DNA from 2 places in the Mesorhizobium sp. P2_E10 genome. Region 1 is predicted to be linked to the other one. Evidence: predicted binding sites of a transcription regulator. Region 1 holds the regulator's gene; the other holds the start of a gene.
The links. The regulator HrcA, encoded in region 1, represses chaperone genes, less so after heat shock. The targets are predictions, from matches to a motif close to GTTAGCACTCNCNNNNNGNGAGTGCTAAC.

Region 1 (7,213 bases):
TTTCGCGCGCCAGCCCGATCGCATGCAGCGCCTCATCGACATTGTGCAAGCGGCCGAGAAAACGCAAATCCTTGTCGTTCAGCGCCTGCACGCCGAGCGACACCCGGTTGACACCGGCCGCGCGATAGCCGCGAAAGCGCTCCGCCTCGACCGAGGACGGATTGGCTTCCAGCGTCACCTCGATGCCATCGGGCACCGTCCAGTTTTTGGCCACCGCGTCCAGCACCGCCACCACCGTTTCCGGTTTCATCAGTGACGGCGTGCCGCCGCCGAGAAAAATGCTGGTGACGTCGCGCGGTCCGGTGCGTTCGCGCATGGTCTTGAGCTCGGTCTCGAAGGCGCGGGCAAAACGCTCCTGGTCGACGGGCTGGTGGCGGACATGGCTGTTGAAGTCGCAATACGGGCACTTGGCCGCACAGAACGGCCAATGGATGTAGACGCCGAAGCCGGGGCTGCGGTCGAGGGGCATGGTCATGCCGGACCCAATCATTCCGAACCAAGTCGCGCTTGGGCGAATTTCTGGAAGGCGCGGGCGCGGTGCGACAATGCGGTCGGCTGGCCGGGCTTCCAGCCGTGTTTTTCCTCGGCACTCATCTCGCCAAAAGTCTTGTCGAAACCATTGGGCAAAAACACCGGGTCGTAGCCGAAGCCGAGCTCGCCGCGCGGCGGCCACACCAGCGTTCCCTCGGCCTCGCCGCGATAGTACTCGGCATCGCCGTCGGGAAAGGCCAGGCAAATGACGGCGACGAAGCGGCCCTTGCGCTGTTCCGGCAGAGCCGCGCCGACTTCCTGCAGCGCCACTTCGGTGCGCTGCATGGCCATGCCGAAGTCGCGCGAACCATCCGGCGTCTCGGCCCAATTGGCGGTGTAGACGCCGGGCGCGCCGTCGAGCGCATCGACGCACAGGCCGGAATCGTCCGACAGCGCCGGCAGGCCGGTCGCCTTGGCCGCGGCCAGCGCCTTGATGTAGGCGTTTTCCTCAAACGTGGTGCCGGTCTCGTCCGGCTCCGGCAGGCCATAGTCCTTGGCCGATTTCGCTTCGAAGCCGAACGGCCCCATCAGATCGGCGAATTCGCGCAGCTTGCCGGCATTATGGCTGGCAACGACGATCTTCTTGCCATCGAGAGAATGCATCAAAGGCCCCAGATTCTTGGCTCGGCGAATTCGATCGAATTGCCCGAGGGGTCGCGAATATAGATCGAGCGGCCGCCTTGCGGCCATTCGAACTCACTTTCGATGGCGATCTTTTTCGCCTCGAGATGCGCCTTCCAGCGGGCGATCTCGGCAGCGCTTGCCGCAAAGCAGAGGTGGCCGTCGCCAACCGTGCCGTGCGGCGGCACCTTCAGCCGCGCATCGGGCGCCGGCGGGACTTTCGTCGCCTCGGCATTGAAGACCAGCAGCACGCCGGAACCGCAGCGGAAGAAAATGTGCCTGCCGTCGACCTTGCCGAGCAGATCGAGGCCGAGGATGTCGGTGTAGAACGCTTCGGCCGCCGCCAGATCGGTGACGTAGAGGGCTGATTCCAGGATGGCGGCGGGGGTCATCGTGAAGCCGAAGGTTACGCCACAGCCATCTGCTGCAGGCTGACCAGCCGCTGGATGCCTTTCTTGGCCAAGCCCATCAGCGCCGCGAACTGATCCTCGGAAAAAGGCTCGCCCTCGGCCGTGCCCTGGATCTCGACGATGCCGCCCTTGCCGGTCATGACGAAATTGGCGTCGGTACCGGCCGAGGAATCCTCGACATAATCGAGGTCGATGACCGGCTGGCCGTCATGGATGCCGCAGGAGATCGCCGCGACATGATCCTTCAGCACCTTGGCGACGCTGGCCATCTGCCGCGCTTCCATCCAGCGCAGGCAGTCGTAGAGCGCCACCCAGCCGCCGGTGATCGAAGCGGTGCGGGTGCCGCCGTCGGCCTGGATGACATCGCAGTCGACGGTGATCTGCTGTTCGCCCAGCGCCTGCAGGTCGACCACGGCGCGCAAAGAGCGGCCGATCAGACGCTGGATTTCCAGCGTGCGGCCGCCTTGCTTGCCGGCGGACGCCTCGCGGCGCATGCGCTCGCCGGTCGAGCGTGGCAGCATGCCGTATTCGGCCGTCACCCAGCCCTTGCCGGAGTTGCGCATCCAGCCCGGCACCTTCTCCTCAAGGCTCGCCGTACACAGCACATGCGTGTCGCCGAACTTCACCAGGCACGAGCCTTCGGCGTGCTTGGAGACGCCGCGCTCGAAGGAGATGGCGCGCATTTCGTCGAATTGGCGTTTGGAAGGGCGCATTCAGGCTGTTTTCCTATGTTTTTCGGAATCGTGGCCGGCTTGTAACCGCATGGGGCCTATGGCGCAAAGGAAAATGGCCGGACACAGACACCGGGCGGTCTGACACGGACACCGGATCTGGCACGGACACCGGGTGATCTGGCACAGAGACCGGGTTGCGCGGGCGCCGGTGAGGTCTATATCCTTTAGCCGGAGGTTTTTGGCTCGAATGACCAAGGCAGTCGCCGAACCCAGTTTGCTGTCGCCCGCGCTGCAGTCGCTCGATATGCGCTCGCGCGATATTTTTCGGCGCATCGTCGATTCCTACCTGAAGGACGGCGAGCCTGTGGGCTCACGCAGCCTGTCGCGCATCCTGCCATCGTCGCTGTCGCCGGCCACCATCCGCAACGTGATGAGCGACCTCGAGCATCTCGGCCTGATCTATGCCCCGCACATTTCGGCCGGACGCCTGCCGACCCAGGCCGGGCTGCGCTTTTTCGTCGATGCCTTCATGGAACTCGGCGACCTTTCCGACGAAGAGCGCCGCATCATCGAGGCGCAGGTGCGCGCCTCCGGCTCGGGCGCGACGCTGGAGCACATGCTGACAGAAGCCAGCCAGATGCTGTCCGGCATGTCGCGCGGCGCCGGCCTGGTGCTGACCGCCAAGAACGAAGTGGCGCTCAAGCACATCGAATTCATCCAGCTCGAGCCGACCAAGGCGCTGGCCGTGCTGGTGTCGCAGAATGGCGATGTCGAAAACCGTGTCATCGACCTGCCCGCCGGCGTCACCGTTTCGCAATTGCATGAAGCCTCCAACTTCCTCAACGCCCACATCCGCGGCCGCACGCTGGCCGAGGCGCGGGTCGAGATCGCCCGCATCAAGGAAGAGACCAAGGCGGCGCTCGACACGCTGTCGCAGGATCTGGTCGAAAAAGGCCTGGCGGTCTGGGCCGGCGCCGACAGCGGCCTGCCGGCGCGCCTCATCGTGCGTGGTCGCGCCAATCTGCTGGAAAATGTCACCGCCCACGCCGAGATCGAGCTGCTCAGGCATCTGTTCGAGGACATGGAGACGCAGGACGGGCTGATCCAGCTGCTCGACCTCGCCGAGGAAGGCTCCGGCGTGCGCATCTTCATCGGCTCGGAAAACAAGCTGTTTTCGCTGTCGGGTTCGTCGCTGGTCGTTGCGCCCTATCGCGACAAGGACGCCCGCGTCATCGGCGCGCTCGGCGTCATCGGCCCGACCCGGCTGAACTACGCCCGCATCGTGCCGATGGTCGACTATACGGCGCAGCTGATATCGCGCATGCTACGCTGAGGTGTATTGGTATTCAGGTGAGGTCGGCCTGACCTGAATCTCAACACAGCTCATGGCAAGGCTGCGCAAGGAGAAAAACAATGGCTTTCGAAGAGATCAAGGCGCAGATCAGCCTGTTGCTCGAAGAGATGGTCAACCAGCCGGAGGATCAGCATGAGGTGCAGGAACAGCTGCGCGAGAAGCTGAGGGAAATGCGGGCCATGGGCCTGCCGCTGCCGGCCGACCTGGTTGAGCTGGAAAAGCGCCTCGACGACGATTTCTACGCCGCCGGGAGCTGATCTCCCGATACCATTTCCGCGCGCTCAACGTTGAGGCGGAACGACTGTCGGGCCGGCTCGTTCAAACGCTTCGAAGCCAAGCCTTGAGGTCAGCATGATCCGATATGCCGGTCTGACGGCCATTTCCGTCGCCTTGTTTTTCGCCACGGCGGCATTTGCCCAGCAGGCGGATCAGCCGTTGCTGAAAGGTGAAGCCGCCTTTGGCGACTGGAGGGACGACAGGCCGGGCGTGCGGCGCCTGATCCGGCCTGAGGATCTGCCGGCGCCCTTCGTTACCGAATCCGCATCCAATGGCGCCGGTCTGGCAGACCGGCCGGAAGGCGCCAAGCCGATACTGCCGTCGGGCTTTTCGGCCGAGATGATCGCATCGGGCATCGCCAGCCCGCGCGTCGTGCGCGTCGCGCCCAATGGCGATCTGTTCGTCGCCGACAGCAGGGCCAACCAGATCCGCGTCTATCGCCTCACGCAGGGCAGCGCCAAGCCTGCCGAGGAAGCGATCTTCGCCAACGGCCTCACCCAGCCCTACGGCATCGCCTTCTATCCGCCAGGCAACAGTCCGCAATGGGTCTATGTCGCCAACAGCAACAGCGTCGTTCGCTTTGCCTATCGCGACGGCGACCTCAAGGCTTCCGGCCAGCCGGAAACCGTCGTCGCCAACATTCCTTCGAGCCACCACTGGACCCGCGACATCGCCTTCTCGCCGGATGGCAAGACGCTCTATCTCTCGGTCGGTTCCGGTTCGAATGTCGCCGAGGGCATGGGCAAGCGACCGAAGGGCGGCCTGGACGCCTGGGCGAAGTCGATGCCGCTGGGCGCTGCCTGGGGCGCCGAGGATGGTCGCGCCGATGTGCTGGCCTTCGACCCCGAAGGCAAGAATGGCCGCATCGTCGCAACCGGCCTGCGCAATTGTTCGGGCATGACGGTGCAGCCGGCCACCGGCGCGCTGTGGTGCGTTGTCAACGAGCGTGACGCGCTTGGCGACAATGTGCCGTTCGAATATGCAACCACGGTGAAGGACGGCGCCTTCTATGGCTGGCCCTGGTACTATATCGGCAACAATGAGGATCCGCGCCACAAGGGCGAGCGCCTCGACCTCGCCGGCAAGGCGACCATTCCCGACGTGCTGATGCAGGCCCATTCGGCGCCGCTCAACATTGCATTCTATACCGGCGGGAATTTTCCGCCCGACTATCAGGGCGATGCCTTCGTCGCCTTGCATGGCTCGTGGAACCGCGGCATCCGCACCGGCTACAAGGTGGTCAGGTTGCGGTTCAAGGACGGCAAGCCGACCGGCGAGTATGAGGATTTCATCACCGGCTTCGTCATCTCCGACGACGAGGTCTGGGGCCGCCCGGTCGGCGTGGCGGTGGCGAAGGATGGCGCGCTGATCCTGACCGAGGATGGCAGCGGCACCATCTGGCGCATCACCTATGGTGGGACCTGACCCACTGGTGCAATCGAATCCTGCCTTGAGGGAATTCACCCTCCCCCGGCTTTGCGCTAAAGCTGTCGCATGACCCTTACCGGATTCCTCGCCTACAGCGCCGCTCTCGGCATCGCCGCCGCCATTCCCGGCCCCGGCGTCACAGCACTTGTGGCGCGGGCGCTCGGCTCAGGCTTCCGCTCGTCGTTGGCCATGTCGTTCGGGCTGATGCTTGGCGACCTCACCTATCTCACCGCCGTGGTGCTCGGCCTCGCCTTTGTCGCCCAGACTTTTGGCATGGTCTTCCTGGCCATCAAATGGCTCGGCGTCGCCTATCTCGCCTTCCTCGGCTGGCGCTTCTGGACCAGCGGCATCACACCCGAAACGGTCGAGGCGAAAAAGGGCAAGGGCGGACTGCTGTCCAGCTTCATCGCCGGCCTCACCGTCACGCTCGGCAATCCGAAGACGATGATCTTCTATCTCGCCATCACGCCGACCATCGTCGACCTGAAGACCATCACGCTCGTCGACTACGGCATCCTGGTCGCGCTCACCGTCGTCGTGTTGCTGGTGGTGCTCGTGCCCTATCTCGCATTGGCGGCCAAGGCGCGCTGGTTCCTGAAGTCGCCGCGCGCGCTGAAAGCGCTGAACCGCACCGCCGCCGGCTTCATGGTTGGCGCCGCCGCAGCGATTGCCGCCCGCCAATAGGCGCGTTTCGGCCAAGCCATTCCAGAATCGGCTCGTTTCAGGAAACCGTTTTCCGATGCCGGGGTGCTTTAAGCACAGGCTCCACTCGGATATTTCCGGTCGACAGCTTATCGTGCCGGCCATACCCTGACGCTTGAAGTCCACTTGCCTGAAATCCTGGGAGCGAAACCAATGAACAAGCCCGTCACCTCAGCGCGCGTGCCTGGCCGCGGCCGCATCTACAACTCGATCACCGAGACGATTGGCGACACACCGCTGGTGCGGCTCGACAAGTTCGCCAGGGAAAAGGGCGTCGTCGCCAATCTTCTGGCCAAGCTCGAATTCTTCAACCCCATCGCCTCGGTCAAGGACCGCATCGGCGTGGCAATGATCGAAGCGCTCGAGGCATCGGGCAGGATCACGCCCGGCAAGACCACGCTGGTCGAGCCGACCTCTGGCAACACCGGCATCGCGCTGGCCTTCGCGGCCGCCGCCAAGGGCTACAAGCTGATCCTGACCATGCCGGAGACCATGTCGGTCGAGCGTCGCAAGATGCTGGCGCTGCTCGGCGCTGAACTGGTGCTGACCGAAGGCCCGAAAGGCATGAAGGGCGCCATCGCCAAGGCCGACGAGCTGGCCGCGACGCTGCCCGACGCCGTCATTCCGCAGCAATTCGAAAATCCCGCCAATCCGGAAATCCACCGCACCACGACCGCCGAGGAAATCTGGAACGACACCCATGGCGAGGTCGACATTTTCGTCGCCGGCATCGGCACCGGTGGCACCATCACCGGCGTCGGCCAGGTGCTGAAGAAGCGCAAACCTTCGGTCCATGTCGTCGCCGTCGAGCCGGAAGCGTCGCCGGTGCTGTCCGGCGGCCAGCCCGGCCCGCACAAAATCCAGGGTATCGGCGCCGGCTTCGCGCCAAAAATCCTCGACACCACCATCTATGACGAGATCGTCAGGGTCTCGAACGAGGATTCGGTCGCCAATGCCCGCCTCGTCGCCCGCCTCGAAGGCGTGCCGGTCGGCATCTCGTCGGGCGCGGCCTTGCAGGCAGCCATCATCGTCGGCTCGCGACCGGAGAACAAGGGCAAAAACCTGGTGGTGATCATCCCATCCTTCGCCGAACGCTATCTGTCGACGATTTTGTTTGAAGGGCTTGGCTCGTAGGTTTCGCTGGACCGCCGAAAAAACCCTCCGTGGCCGCTGCCGCTCGCTTGAGCGGGACGCGGCTTGCGTGTCCAATGGCCGCC
Region 2 (7,213 bases), on a different contig from region 1:
GTGTCGAGGCGCAGCGGCCCGCAGGTCAATTCAGATGAGGCATGGCCGGCGGCGCGCCGGATCAGCGCCCTGACCCTGGCCAACACCTCTTCGATATGGAACGGCTTGGTGACGTAGTCGTCGGCGCCGGCGTCGATGCCGGAGACCTTGTCGCTCCAGCGATCGCGCGCCGTCAGGATCAGTACCGGCATCTTGCGGCCGCCGCGACGCCAGCGCTCGACGACGCTGATGCCGTCCATCTGCGGCAGGCCGATGTCGAGCACGACGGCGTCATAGGGTTCGGTGTCGCCAAGAAAATGCCCTTCCTCGCCGTCAAAGGCGCGGTCGACGACATAACCGGCGTCGACCAGCGCATCCGATATCTGCCGGTTGAGATCCTTGTCATCTTCGACCACGAGTACGCGCATGCGGGGATCGATACCTGTTGAAGAGTTGGCCTGTTGAAGCGTTGGGCTCAGATATAGGCCGATTCCAGCAGCCTGGGAAACGGAGGCCAGTAGGATGGAAGATCGGGTCAGTTCTGCGGAACGATGATTTCGGAACGGCGCGGGCGCTGTCCGTCCTTGCCCGGGACAAGCACGACGATGACGCAGACCGGCTGGCCGCCGCGCGTCGACTGCGACGCCTTGGCCAGCGTGCCACCGCTCTGCTCGGCAACCTGCTGGCCGATCGCGTAGCAGTCGGACGCGGCCAATACGATCGGCTGGACCTGCGCGGGCATGGCGACCTGCATCGCGGTCGCCTGCGACGCAAACAGTCCGGCCGCGTAAAGCGCCAGTGTCGCGGTTCGGAGATGGGAGCGAAGCGTTGTCATGGTCAGCGTTGTAACGCATCGGTGCTGAACGTGAAATGAACGGTGAAGGCTACTGAAAACATGCCCGCCACACCCCTTGCAACGCGAGACATTCAACCTGAGATTTCACCGCCCAACCCGGTGAAACCGGCGTAAGTCCAGTCTAGACTCCGTTTCACCGATATTGAAAGCGCTCAGGCGTCTTCCCGCGTGATGGCGCGAAAGCGCAGCAGCCCATGATTGACGGCCAGATCTTCGTCATAACGGGCCTCGGCGAATTCCAGTGACAGCCGTGTCTGGCCACGCGGGCCGATGACCAGCGCCGCGTCGGCGAGGCGCGCCTTGATGCGGTCCATGATGGCAAGCGTCTCGGCTTCGCCATGGGCCTTTGACCAAACATGCAGTGTCACCAGCTGATCGGCGTTGTTATCGGCGCCAGTGTCCCAATCAAAAGCGCTGGTCAGGCCGCAGGTCACGTAGGGAAAGGCGACGTTGTCGGTTGCCTGCTCAAGCAGGCCGGCGCCAGCCAACAGCGCCGACAGCGGCGCATCGCTTTTCAATCTCTGGAACAAGGCCTGCTGCAAATCGCCGGGCGCCGTCATTCGTCATTCCCCTCGCCCTTCGCAGTTGAACAGGCTGCGCACCCGTCAACGTTTTCTCGTTCCAGCCTAACCGCGCTGATGTTCCGGCGCTAGATCACCCCGGTCGTCATGTGCGGCCCTTGGCGGCAGCGGCGCCCCTTACGGCCAAGCTGGTTTTTATTTGGTATGCAAGGTGTTTGAAAAACGGTGCTATGACGGCGCTTGGTCTTCTCCAAAACAGTCGAGGTCATTTTCGTGCGCGAGCCATCGGTGCTGCCTGTCTTCGGAAGACTCGGGGTCAAGGCGCCGGTCGTGATTGCCGCGCCGACCGCGTCGAAGGGACTAGAGAAGACGATGACCAGCCTGCGGGCGGCCCTGTCTGCACATGGTGGCCTGGTTTTGAAGCTGTCCGTGGTGGTCTGGACAGTCGTTGTGCTGGCGGCGGTGTTCTTCATCACCAAGGCCTGACGCCGGCGACGTCGGTCGCTCGAACGTGGCAATCAAAGGACGTCAGCATGGCAAACCGCTACGCACTGCGCATGGAGCAGCCTGGCAGCTGGACCATTTTCGATATTTTCACCGGCCAGCCCGTCGAGCTCAAGCACCAGGTGATGGTCGGCATGGACATGCGTGACGCCGAGGCGACGGTCGACCGGCTGAACAGCCGAGACGTCAAGCGGCGGGCGAAGGCGGACCGCGGGACCTGATCGTAGCCGGGCGGATTACCGCCGAAGGGTGCGCATCGGCTAAATGTTCTACAGACAGGGGATTGCCGTGAGACCGAGCCTGAAACAGAAGGTCCTGGAAGTCTGCGACCGCAAGATCGCGGAGAAAGGCGCCGGCGTCGGCCTGTCGTTCTATGCGTTCTTTGCAAACAGGAACGACGATCCCGAACTTCTCATGGAAGCCGCAGAATGGTGGATCAGAACCCACCGGCTCGACCATTTTGAAAGGGCCGTAAAGATACGGGCCATGGTCGAGGAGATGGACGCCGGCTGATCCTAGATTTCATACATGTCGTTATCCCAAAACCGCTGCGCAGTTTTGGGCGACGGGCATTAGCCGAAATCAGCCGCGGTCAGCACATACATGCTCCTGCGGGTGCGCGCATAGGCGTTCCTGGCAATGTCATGGATGGAGCTGGACGCCGTGTCGAAGGCCGCCAGATAGGTGGCCTCGGAGGTCGCCGTCCCCGATGGCGCCTTCGAGATGGCATCGGCGGTGACAGAGAAGGAAATCTGGAACATGCCGTCATGGCCGACAAAGCGAATACGCTTGCCCGCCTCGTCATAGCTGCGGCTTCGGTTGGGAAATGTAAGGCTCATGACTTCTCTCCCTTTGGTGCGGCGACGGCTTTCTTGACTGCCGCCCGCTTCTTCTTCGGCGTCGGGTTCAAGGCTTCCGCCACCCGGTCGGCCTCTTCCTTGGCCAACCGCAATTCGCGCAGCCTGGCCGTCTTGATGACGCGGAGCCTCGCCTCGGACATATATTCGGCAGTCGCCTTGCTGCGCTCGGCGGTTTTCTTCTGCTTGTCTACGAAGCGTGCCTCAGCTTTTTCCATGATCGTTTGAGCGACTTCAGCCATGGACGAAATCTCCTTTTTGACGCGAGAATGTGAAAATGCGTTTCCCCGCTAAAATAGGCACTCGGAAGCGAAATTTCAATTTTCGGATTATTTTGCGGTCTTCGAATTCCCGGAATTGAACCGGTCGAATAATACTATCCAATATTTCTATCATCCCGCGATTAATTTTTGGCACTCCTATCTATCGAGTGCCAACGGGCCTATATGGGGGTAGCGGCCGCCTATGCCGGCCCCAGAAAGAAGTTCCCATGAAATTTCGGCCACTCCACGACCGCGTCGTCATCAGGCGCGCGGAAAGCGACACCAAATCCAAGGGCGGCATCATCATCCCCGACAATGCCAAGGAAAAGCCGCAGGAAGGCGAAGTGATCGCCGTTGGGCCGGGCGCACGCGACGAAAGCGGTGCGCTGATTGCGCTCGACGTCAAGGCCGGCGACTTCATCCTGTTCGGCAAATGGTCCGGAACCGAGGTCAAGATCGATGGCGAGGACCTTCTGATCATGAAGGAAGCCGACGTTATGGGCATCATCGACAAGAGCGAGACCATCGACAAGACCGTGGCGACCAAGAAAGCCGCCTGACGACGCTGTCCATGCCTTGCTGCTCTCCAAACGAACTGGATGAAAAATCATGTCTGCCAAGGAAATCAAATTCTCCACCGATGCCCGTGACCGCATGCTGCGCGGCGTCGAAATCCTCAACAATGCCGTCAAGGTGACGCTCGGTCCCAAGGGCCGCAACGTCATCATCGACAAGGCCTATGGGGCGCCGCGAATCACCAAGGACGGCGTCACCGTCGCCAAGGAAATCGAACTTGCCGACAAGTTCGAGAACATGGGCGCGCAGATGGTGCGCGAAGTGGCCTCGAAGACCAACGACCTCGCCGGTGACGGCACCACCACCGCCACGGTGCTGGCCGCTTCGATCCTGCGCGAAGGCGCCAAGTTCGTTGCCGCCGGCATGAACCCGATGGACCTCAAGCGCGGCATCGACCTTGCCGTGACCGCCGTGGTCAAGGAAATCCAGGCGCGTGCCAAGAAGGTCAAGTCGTCGGCAGAGATCGCGCAGGTCGGCACGATCGCCGCCAATGGCGACGCCACCGTCGGCGCCATGATCGCCAAGGCGATGGACAAGGTCGGCAATGACGGTGTCATCACCGTCGAGGAAGCCAAGACCGCCGACACCGAGCTCGACGTCGTCGAGGGCATGCAGTTCGACCGTGGCTATCTCTCGCCCTATTTCGTCACCAATGCCGAGAAGATGCGCGTCGAGCTGGAGGATCCTTACGTCCTCATCCATGAAAAGAAGCTCGGCAATCTACAGGCGCTGCTGCCGATCCTCGAAGCCGTCGTGCAAAGCGGCAAGCCGCTGCTGATCATCTCCGAGGACGTCGAAGGCGAAGCGCTGGCGACTTTGGTCGTCAACAAGCTGCGCGGCGGACTCAAGGTTGCGGCCGTCAAGGCGCCGGGCTTCGGCGATCGCCGCAAGGCGATGCTGGAAGACATTGCCGTGCTAACCGCCGGCCAGATGATTTCCGAGGATCTCGGCATCAAGCTGGAAAACATCACCATCGACATGCTCGGCCGCGCCAAGCGCGTGCTGATCGAGAAGGACACGACGACGATCATCGACGGCGCCGGCCCGAAGGCGACCATCCAGGCGCGCGTCTCGCAGATCAAGGGGCAGATCGAGGAAACCACCTCGGACTACGACAAGGAAAAGCTGCAGGAGCGTCTCGCCAAGCTGTCGGGCGGCGTTGCCGTCATCCGTGTCGGCGGCGTCACCGAGTCGGAAGTCAAGGAAAAGAAGGACCGCATCGACGATGCACTGAACGCCACGCGCGCGGCGGTTGAAGAAGGCATCGTTCCCGGCGGCGGTGTCGCACTGCTGCGCGCCAGGTCGGTGCTCAACGGGATGACCGGCGCCAATGCCGATGTGAATGCCGGCATCTCGATTGTGCTGCGGGCACTGGAAGCGCCGATCCGCCAGATCGCCGAGAATTCCGGCGTCGAAGGTTCGATCGTCGTCGGCAAGCTCTCCGACAGCAAGGATCACAATCAGGGTTTTGATGCCCAGAACGAGATCTATGTCGACATGATCAAGGCCGGCATCGTCGATCCGGCAAAGGTGGTGCGCACCGCGTTGCAGGACGCCGGCTCGATTGCGGCGCTGTTGATCACCGCGGAAGCGATGATCACCGACATCCCGGCCAAGGATGCCGCGGCTTCGGCCGGCGGCGGCATGGGCGGCTACTGACCATCGCCTGAAGTGCCCGCCCGGCAAAGCCGGACGGGCCAAACCAGAACAATGGCCGCCGGGGGCATTTCCCCGGCGCGCCAAGGATTTCCGCCAGTCAGGAAGACTTCCATCAGTCAGCAACGACAGGGAGATCGACAGATGATTACCTTCGTCCCGAAGCCAAATGGCGTTCCGGCGACCAAGCCGGCCGAGGAAAGCCGCTTCGACCGCATCCGCAGGATTGCCGCCGACAAGCACAGACAAACCGATACCGGCACGATACGCAGCGACCCGCAAAAGGCCGGCGACAAGCGCCCGATGTGAGGCGCGCCGCGTTTCGTCACGAGACCGGCGCCCGCCGTGTTAAGATACGGGTGAACGGCAGCGCACCCACGAGGGGCGCCTGTCATTCATCGTCGGGCGCAAGCCTGGCTGGTCCAGGAGGCGGAGATGAAACTGCTGATCTTTGGCGCCTCGGGTGCGACTGGACGCGTCCTCGTCTCGGCGGCGCTGGCAAAAGGCCATGCGGTGACCGCTTTCGTTCGCACCCCGAGCAAGCTTGCCGTCAGCCATGAAAATCTGACGGTGATTGTCGGAGATGTCGCCGATCAACAGGCGGTGGAGCGCGCCGTTCCCGGCCATGAAGCGGTTTTCAGCTGTCTCGGGGTCGGCGTTCCGCTGAAACACGACCCGGTTGTGGTTGCCGGCATCGGCTTCATCGTCGATGCCATGCAGCGGACCGGACCGGCCCGGCTCATCTATCTTTCGTTCCTTGGCGTCCGCGACAGCCGGCGGCAATTGGGGCCGCTGCTCGGCGGCATCATCGTACCGCTTGTGCTGCGTCGTGAAGTGGCCGATCACGAGGCGAAGGAAAACCTTATCGTCCAATCCAGTCTCGACTGGACCATTGTGCGGCCACCAAAGCTCATAAACGCTGCGGCAACTGGCAAATTCCACCACGGCAATGGCATCCGGGCGTCGTCCCTGCTGCCGACATTGGCGCGTGCCGATGTGGCAGCCTTCATGCTCGGCCAGCTCGACGATACCACCTACTCGCGCAAGGCGGTCGCCATCCTGCGCTGACCTCCCCGGGGCAGGTCCTTGAAGGCCATTTGAAGCGTAATTATATCAATGACTAAGCGTGCGGTGCACGCGAAACATAGTGCTTTGGTCAAGCTTCTCTATGGAGGTTGTCATGGCCAATAAACTCATGGAAGGAAAACGTGGCCAGGATCTGATCAATCTGATCCTAGCCGTTTGCCTGTTCGTCTCACCCTGGATAATCGGCTTCGCCGCTGAAACCACTGCCGCTTACAACGCCTGGATTGTTGGCGTTGTGCTCGGCGCGCTGGCCTTCGCGACGCTCTCCGTATTCGCCGAGTGGGAAGAGTGGGTGAACCTTGTTCTCGGACTTTGGCTGATCGTTTCACCCTGGCTGCTGGGGTTCGTGGCCAACGCTGACGCGATGGCGACGCATGTGATCCTGGGCGTGCTGGTGGTTGCCGCATCGGCCTGGGCAGTCTGGGACGTCCATCACCCGCACGCGCATGCGTGATCGGTGACGACAAAGGAGGGGCCCGGCGCGTGAGCGGCGGGCTCCGCTGATCGCTGAGAGCGATGCGCCGGCCGCACTACCTCACGAGACCGGCGCCGCGCCGCCTTGTTCAGTGCGCAGGGCGATGAACTCATCAAGAATGCCTGCGGTGGCGATGGCGGACACCGGCGGCGTGAAGTCGGCAAGCGTCCGTTTCCAGATGTCGGTGGCGCGCTCGGTCGCTGTCTTCGACCCTGAAAGCGTCCAGTTGCCGAAATTCGACCAATCGGCCACCAGCGGCTCGTAGAACGCGGTGCGGTAGCGCGCCATCGTGTGTCCGGCCGAGAAGAAATGCCCGCCTGGCTGCACCTCGGCGATGGCCTCGAAACCGATCGCATCCTCATCACCGGGTGTGGCGGCGCAGAGTTCCGCGACCGTTTGCAACGCCTCGATATCGGTGATCAGTTTCTCGAAGGAGACGC

Region 2: the regulator HrcA is predicted to act here: its motif matches at 3,127-3,155, upstream of AC1D0N_RS11390 (co-chaperone GroES).

The regions. Positions count from the first base shown of each region.
Region 1 is NZ_JBFUEK010000001.1:61,350-68,562, forward strand. It holds gene hemW (radical SAM family heme chaperone HemW) at 1-475, opposite strand, end outside; gene rdgB (RdgB/HAM1 family non-canonical purine NTP pyrophosphatase) at 487-1,134, opposite strand; gene AC1D0N_RS00325 (VOC family protein) at 1,134-1,544, opposite strand; gene rph (ribonuclease PH) at 1,559-2,275, opposite strand; gene hrcA (heat-inducible transcriptional repressor HrcA) at 2,484-3,569, shown strand; gene AC1D0N_RS00340 (hypothetical protein) at 3,650-3,847, shown strand; gene AC1D0N_RS00345 (PQQ-dependent sugar dehydrogenase) at 3,942-5,291, shown strand; gene AC1D0N_RS00350 (LysE family translocator) at 5,361-5,978, shown strand; gene cysK (cysteine synthase A) at 6,150-7,130, shown strand.
Region 2 is NZ_JBFUEK010000003.1:519,672-526,884, reverse strand. It holds gene AC1D0N_RS11430 (response regulator transcription factor) at 1-407, opposite strand, end outside; gene AC1D0N_RS11425 (hypothetical protein) at 515-814, opposite strand; gene AC1D0N_RS11420 (DUF3168 domain-containing protein) at 988-1,395, opposite strand; gene AC1D0N_RS11415 (hypothetical protein) at 1,630-1,842, shown strand; gene AC1D0N_RS11410 (hypothetical protein) at 1,890-2,081, shown strand; gene AC1D0N_RS11405 (DUF6500 family protein) at 2,149-2,373, shown strand; gene AC1D0N_RS11400 (DUF1488 family protein) at 2,433-2,699, opposite strand; gene AC1D0N_RS11395 (hypothetical protein) at 2,696-2,959, opposite strand; gene AC1D0N_RS11390 (co-chaperone GroES) at 3,208-3,540, shown strand; gene groL (chaperonin GroEL) at 3,590-5,215, shown strand; gene AC1D0N_RS11380 (hypothetical protein) at 5,357-5,521, shown strand; gene AC1D0N_RS11375 (NAD(P)-dependent oxidoreductase) at 5,648-6,280, shown strand; gene AC1D0N_RS11370 (SPW repeat protein) at 6,393-6,752, shown strand; gene AC1D0N_RS11365 (trimethylamine methyltransferase family protein) at 6,834-7,213, opposite strand, start outside.